One region of the Endozoicomonas montiporae CL-33 genome, then DNA from elsewhere that is predicted to be linked to it. Evidence: predicted binding sites of a transcription regulator. Region 1 holds the regulator's gene; each other region holds the start of a gene.

The links. Region 1 encodes PhoB, which activates phosphate uptake and scavenging genes when phosphate is short. Its sites were predicted from a motif close to TGTCATANNNNTGTCANA; they were not measured.
Region 2: the regulator PhoB is predicted to act here: its motif matches at 791-808, upstream of EZMO1_RS23310 (choice-of-anchor I family protein).
Region 3: the regulator PhoB is predicted to act here: its motif matches at 940-957, upstream of EZMO1_RS01110 (PstS family phosphate ABC transporter substrate-binding protein).

The regions. Positions count from the first base shown of each region.
Region 1 covers NZ_CP013251.1:5,255,358-5,257,628, forward strand. Annotated here, with positions in the region: gene ubiA (4-hydroxybenzoate octaprenyltransferase) at 1-579, shown strand, start outside; gene phoB (phosphate regulon transcriptional regulator PhoB) at 733-1,422, shown strand; gene phoR (phosphate regulon sensor histidine kinase PhoR) at 1,484-2,271, shown strand, end outside.
Region 2 covers NZ_CP013251.1:5,043,120-5,045,390, reverse strand. Annotated here, with positions in the region: gene rpoC (DNA-directed RNA polymerase subunit beta') at 1-573, shown strand, start outside; gene EZMO1_RS23310 (choice-of-anchor I family protein) at 866-2,271, shown strand, end outside.
Region 3 covers NZ_CP013251.1:237,545-239,815, forward strand. Annotated here, with positions in the region: gene EZMO1_RS01110 (PstS family phosphate ABC transporter substrate-binding protein) at 1-777, opposite strand, end outside; gene EZMO1_RS01120 (TRAP transporter small permease subunit) at 1,159-1,695, shown strand; gene EZMO1_RS01125 (TRAP transporter large permease) at 1,688-2,271, shown strand, end outside.

The DNA.
Region 1 (2,271 bases):
TTACTGCTTTTCTCCGGGCTGGTCATCCTGTCGTTTTTTCTTGTGCTACTGACCAACCCTCTGACCATAATGCTCTCTCTGGGTGGCCTGGCTCTTGCTGCTATTTACCCCTTTGCCAAGCGTTTCACGCACTTGCCCCAGGTGGTGCTAGGGGCCGCCTTTGGCTGGGCTATTCCAATGGCCTATGCAGCAGAGAGTGGAACGATAAGTCAGGTTGGCTGGTTATTATTTCTTGGTAACGTGTTCTGGACGGTCGGCTATGACACACAGTATGCCATGGTGGATCGTGATGATGATGTGAAGATTGGCATTAAATCGACTGCGATATTATTTGGAGATCTGGACAATATCATCATCGGAATTCTTCAATGCCTCGCCATTGCAACATTAGTGATGGTCGGTATTCAGGCAGGACTTGGCTGGAGTTTTTATGTTTCGTTGCTGATTGCGACCGGTTTATTTACCCATCAGCAGTTACGTACGCAACACCGTGAAAGAATGAACTGTTTTAAAGCATTTCTCAGCAATCATTGGGTAGGAGCCGTGATTTTCTTGGGCATTGCTTTCAGTTATGTTTAAGCCTTTTTAAGCTTCCACAAAAAAGGAGTGTCATCTGTTTGTAACATTTGGGCGTTGTAATGGCGCAAATAGGAGGAATCTGTCTGGTGAAACAGATTGTCTGATTCCACTACCAATAAGACGCAACGGATGAGACACGAAAGGTGAACAGGCATGTCAGGAAGAACAATTCTCATCGTCGATGATGAAGAACCCATCAGGGAAATGGTCTCTGTCGCTTTGGAAATGGCGGGTTATAACTGTCTGGAAGCGGCAGACGCCAAGCAAGCCCATGCCCAGGTGGTTGATAATAAACCCGACCTTATTTTGCTGGACTGGATGTTACCCGACATTTCCGGTATTGAATTTGCACGACGCTTAAAGCGTAATGAACTGACTTCTGAAATTCCTATTGTCATGCTGACCGCGAAAGGCGAGGAAGATCATAAAATTCAGGGCTTGGAAACCGGTGCAGACGACTACATTGTTAAACCCTTCTCACCACGGGAATTGGCAGCTCGCTTAAAAGCCGTACTTCGTCGTGCAGGAGGGTTAGATGCCCAGAGTCCGATTGTCATAAAAGGCCTTGAGCTTGATCCGGTCAGCCATCGCGTCAGCATCGACGGAAACCCGGCAGAAATGGGGCCTACCGAATACCGCCTGCTGCAGTTTTTCCTGACTCATCAGGAACGTGCTTATACCAGGGGGCAGCTGTTGGATCAGGTGTGGGGCGGCAATGTCTATGTGGAAGAACGAACCGTTGACGTTCATATCCGTCGTCTGCGAAAAGCACTGGGGTCTGACTATGAAGGCTTTGTGCAGACAGTGCGCGGGACGGGCTACCGATTCTCGTTAAAAGTTTAAGACTGTCAGGAAGTATTTATACCGAATACTTCCTTAACCAAAACTCGAAAAAAGATCCGGAATGACCAGTATTACCAAATCTTACGTCCTGAGCCGAATGCTGTTGTTTTCAAGTGTCGGTTTTTGTCTCGGCTGGCTTCTGGGCAATGCTTTTTTGGGACTTTCCGTTGTATTGGCAGGCTATTGCCTGTGGAGTGTGAAAGAGTTATTCCGGTTAATGGACTGGTTAAATGCTGCGAGAGATCGTAACGAAGAGCCTCCTGAAAGCAAGGGGTTGTGGGGTGAGATATTTGATGGAATATACCGCCTGCAAAAACACCATGGTCGTGCACGTCGTCGCCTTTCCACTGTGATTGACCGGATTCAGTCATCAACATCGGCACTGAAAGATGCCGTGGTCATGGTAGATCGCCATAACAACCTTGAGTGGTGGAATAATGCTGCAGAAGATCTTTTGGGTTTCAAAATGCCTGACGATCAGGGGCAGCCTGTAACAAACCTTCTGCGAGATCCCCGTTTTGTGGATTATTTTGAGCAGGGGCGTTATCAAAAACCCTTGCAAATTCCCTCACCTCTGAATGATGAGTATCAGGTTGAAATCAACATCACGGTTTACGGTCGTGGTAATCGAATGTTGATTGTCCGCGATGTCACCCGGCTGTTGCAGTTGGAAACCATGCGTAAGGATTTTGTAGCTAACGTATCCCATGAACTCAGAACACCATTGACGGTTATTTCAGGCTATCTGGAAACCCTGATCGACGGTGTACACGACCAAAACCTTCCGCCCATCTGGGGCAATGCAATGAACCGTATGCAGGAGCAATCGCTGCGTATGCAGGGGCTGGT
Region 2 (2,271 bases), 210 kb from region 1:
GGTCCTACCAATCCGCACGACGTTCTGCGTCTGCTGGGTGTGGGTGAGCTGGCTCGCTATATCGTTAATGAAATCCAGGACGTATACCGTCTGCAGGGTGTAAAAATTAACGATAAGCACATCGAGACCATTCTGCGTCAGATGCTGCGTAAGGTAGAAATCACCGATACCGGTGACTCTACTCTGATTCGCGGTGATCAGACTGAGTACACTACCGTTCTGGAAGAGAACGATCGTCTGGGTGCGGAAGACAAGTTCCCTGCCAAGTTCGACCGTGTACTGCTGGGTATTACCAAAGCGTCTCTGGCAACAGAGTCCTTCATCTCTGCGGCTTCCTTCCAGGAAACCACACGAGTTCTAACTGAAGCTGCGGTAACCGGTAAACGTGACTACCTGCGCGGTCTGAAGGAAAACGTGGTCGTTGGTCGTCTGATTCCGGCGGGTACGGGTCTTGCTTACCACGCTGAGCGTAAGAAGGGTCGTGAAGAGCCAGAGTTCGAAGCACCGGTTAAGGTGTCTGCTTCTGATGTGGAAGCTGCTCTGTCTGAAGCGCTTAACTTCGGCGAAGTGTGATAAACATTACAAACAACAGCGCGTGCCTTCAGGCACAACGCTGAGTACTAGCAAAAAGGCTGCTCGTTCTGAGTGGCCTTTTTTGCTATTTGGGCAAGTGTAATGCTGTCGTATTGTTTGACTTCTTTTTAAGCTAATAGTGTTGATGGGCATAAAGCCCTTCAAGGCTCTAAAAACGATAATAATTTTGTAAGTGGGTATCTGGCAGTAGACTGCCTGTCATCTGTTTATCATCTTTCTGCGCTATAACTGTTGTCGATTTTGTAAACAATAAAAATAACAGGTAAGGCAAATGAAACTTCAGTATTTGAGAAGTTCCTTGGTTCTGGCCCTAATGGCTTTGGCTGCGATTCTCGCTGGGTGTGCTTCTGATCATAGGATTAATACTCGTCAGAGTGTCATGATCAAGCATCCGGATATGCAGCCTGTGGGGCGTTACGCATCGGGTATGTATCATGAAGGTGCTGCTGAAATATTGGGCTGGCATTCGGGAAGCCAGTCAGTTTTTGTCGTTAATTCAAGCAATAAAACCATTGATATCCTTGATGCCAGTCACTTAACCAGTCAGCCACTTGTCAATCCTGTTGTTGAGTCCAATCTGACTAAACGGGGAACCATTAACCTACAGCGTTTTTTACCAAGAGTGCCGTTGGGTAACGTTAACAGCCTTGCTTTGCACGGTGATCTGCTGGCTGTTGCTGTTGAAGCGGATAACAAACAGGAGCAGGGTGTCTTAATGCTCTTTGAAGTCAATCGCTCAGGCCGGGTGTTTTTCAAAGATTATGTTTATGTAGGTGAGTTACCCGATATGGTGACAATCACACCTGATGGTCAATATGCACTGGTCGCCAATGAAGGCGAGCCGTCGGACGACTACAAGGTTGATCCTGAAGGTTCTGTCAGTATTGTTGGTATTCACGACAATGGTACTGTGGGTGAAGTTCGGAGGGTCGGTTTTGCAGCGTTTAATAAAGGTGGGCTGAGGCATTCGGAACTGGATAACCGTGTTCGAATTTTTGGTCGCGATGCATCTGTCGCTCAGGATCTTGAGCCGGAGTATATAGCTGTATCGGAGGATTCAAAGACAGCCTTTGTCAGCTTACAGGAGAATAATGCGCTGGCGATTATTGATATAGAAACGGCTGAAATTATAAAAGTGGCGCCTTTGGGCTTTAAGGATTTTGGTCAGTTTCTGGCAGACTTTAGCAATAAAGACGGTGTAAACCTGAAGCAGTGGTCTGGCGTGTATGGTATGTACCAGCCCGACAGTATTGTCTCTTATACAGTAAATGGTGAGACTTTCGTGGTCAGTGCCAACGAAGGTGATGCCAGGGATTACTGGTATGACAGCCTTTCTGAAAAAGAGTGTCTTGCTTCAGGAGGGCTTGATTTTGATGACGAAGATGGATGTCTCGGCTTTTCTGAGGAAGTGCGGGTGAAAAAAATAAAAGTTTCTCCTGATCACCCTAACTATGAAAGTGTGAAAAGCTCAGCGGGTCTGGCGCGACTGAAAATTACGAATACTTTGGGAGATGCTGATAACGATGGGCAGTTTGAAAAGCTTTTCTCTTACGGTGCTCGTTCTTTCTCAATCTGGGACGCTAGAGGTGAGCTCGTTTTTGATTCCGGTGATGACTTCGAACGAATCACTGCGGATATATTGGGTGCCCACTTCAATAATAACGACGATAAGACTAA
Region 3 (2,271 bases), 410 kb from region 1:
GCTGTTAACCGCATTGGCCGGTGTCGCATCCACAAATGCCTGACCGGCTTTCTTTGCCAGAGGGACAGTACGAACACTGGACGTCTTGTAACCAATACCGGAGTAACCCAGACCATTAATGGAAGCAGATACCGACTGCACCACAGACGCAGAACCCGGCTGCTCGTTGACGTTGTTGCGGAAGTCACCCTTACACAGTGCTACTTTCTTGAAGTAACCATAAGTGCCGGATACAGAGTTACGGCCATACAGCTGAATGGAACGATTTTCCCATGGTCCACCCAGACCGGCTTGCCCCCAGGTGGTAATGTTCTGTTCGCCACCACAACGGCGGGTTGTGGAGAAGATAGCGTCCACCTGAGCCATGGTCAGACCTTTGATAGGGTTGTCCTTGTTGACAAAAACAGCCAGAGCATCAATTGCCACAGGAACAGGTGTCGGCTTGTAGCCGTAGCGCTTTTCAAACGCTTCCAGCTCTTTGTCCTTCATCTTGCGGCTCATGGGGCCAATGTTGGAAGTGCCTTCAGTCAGAGCAGGAGGCGCAGTAGAAGAACCGGCTGCCTGAATTTGTACGTTAACGTTCGGGTATTCGCGTTTGAAGTCTTCTGCCCAGAGCGTCATCAGGTTAGCCAGCGTATCGGAACCAACGCTGGACAGGTTGCCCGATACACCGCTGGATTTTTTGTAGACCGGCATATCCGCATCTATCTGGCTGGCCACCGCGCCCTGCATGCCTGCAGTAAGAGCCACTGCAGTGATGAGTGCTTTCAGTTTCATGTGTAGTCTCTCCTGAGAGGGTTCTTGTTATTCGCTGCGGTTCCATTCCGCGTTAGAGACGATACAGACCCAACAGCCATGAACGGTTTTGTCTGCACTGCAGGCGGGAACAAAAGTTCATGGTAATAAGATTGTCTGATGGCTGAAATCATAGGGAGGGAATATGACAATTTTGTGAACAGCAGAAAAAACGAACCGTCAATAGCCTCAAACCCAATGATCATTTTGCAGAATAAGGCTGTGGCTGGGTATAATCGACAACGAAAATTACAGCATTGCGATAACAACTGAAATGTAATTTTCAAGACTTTACCATGCAGTCAGGCAGTCTCGCTCATGGCATTGTCTTTAACCATAACAATAATAAATCAGGGGCATATCATGAAATCCGGCTGGATTGTGCTGCACAGAGTTGTAGCCGGGATTGATCAGTTGACGGAAAAAACCGGTCAGCTAATCAGTTGGTTTAACCTGTTACTGGTCTTGTCTGTCTGTCTTGTTGTTCTGCTGCGTTACTTCCTGAATATTGGCTCCATTGCCCTGCAGGAAACAGCCATGTACTTTCATGCGCTGATTTTTCTGGGAGCCAGTGGTTACACTCTTAAGCATCAGGAACACGTCAGAGTCGATGTCTTTTACCGACGAATGTCGCCTAAAGGGCAGGCTCTGGTGAACAGTCTTGGAACACTATTTCTGCTCATTCCTGTTTGCCTGTTTATCGGATTTATGAGCTGGGAATACGTTGTCCGGTCCTGGTCCATCATGGAAACCTCCACCGACCCGGGCGGGCTGCCCGCTGTCTTTCTGCTGAAAAGCCTGATCCTTTTTCTCGTATTCAGCCTGTTTTTACAGGGTATTGCCGAGCTGCTGCGTTCATTAATGCTTCTGGCCAATGCTCCGGAGGTGCAGCATGGTTGAATGTATTCCTCTGATTATGTTCGCCTGTGTTTGCGCTGTATTAATGATCGGCTACCCCGTCGCTTTTTCTCTGGCAGGCACCGCATTGATGTTTGCCGCTATTGGTACACTGACCGGATACTTCGACAGTTCTTTTCTAACCGCATTACCCAGTCGTTTATTTGGCATCGTGGGTAATCAAACATTACTGGCTGTACCACTGTTCGTCTTTATGGGCGTGATGCTGGAAAAATCCCGTGTGGCTGAAAACCTGCTGGAAAGTATGGCGCGCCTGTTCGGCCAGATGCGTGGGGGGCTGGGGCTTTCTGTAACAGTCGTGGGAATGTTATTAGCAGCGAGTACCGGTATTGTTGGTGCCACGGTCGTTACCATGGGGTTGTTGTCTCTGCCCACCATGATGCGCCGGGGTTATTCAGCCCAGCTCGCCACCGGCACCATTTGTGCGACCGGTAGCCTTGGTCAAATCATTCCACCTTCCATCGCTTTAGTGCTGTTAGGTGATGTTTTATCCACAGCCTATCAGCAGGCTCAATTGAATATGGGTGTCTTCTCACCGAAAACGGTCTCTGTTGGAGA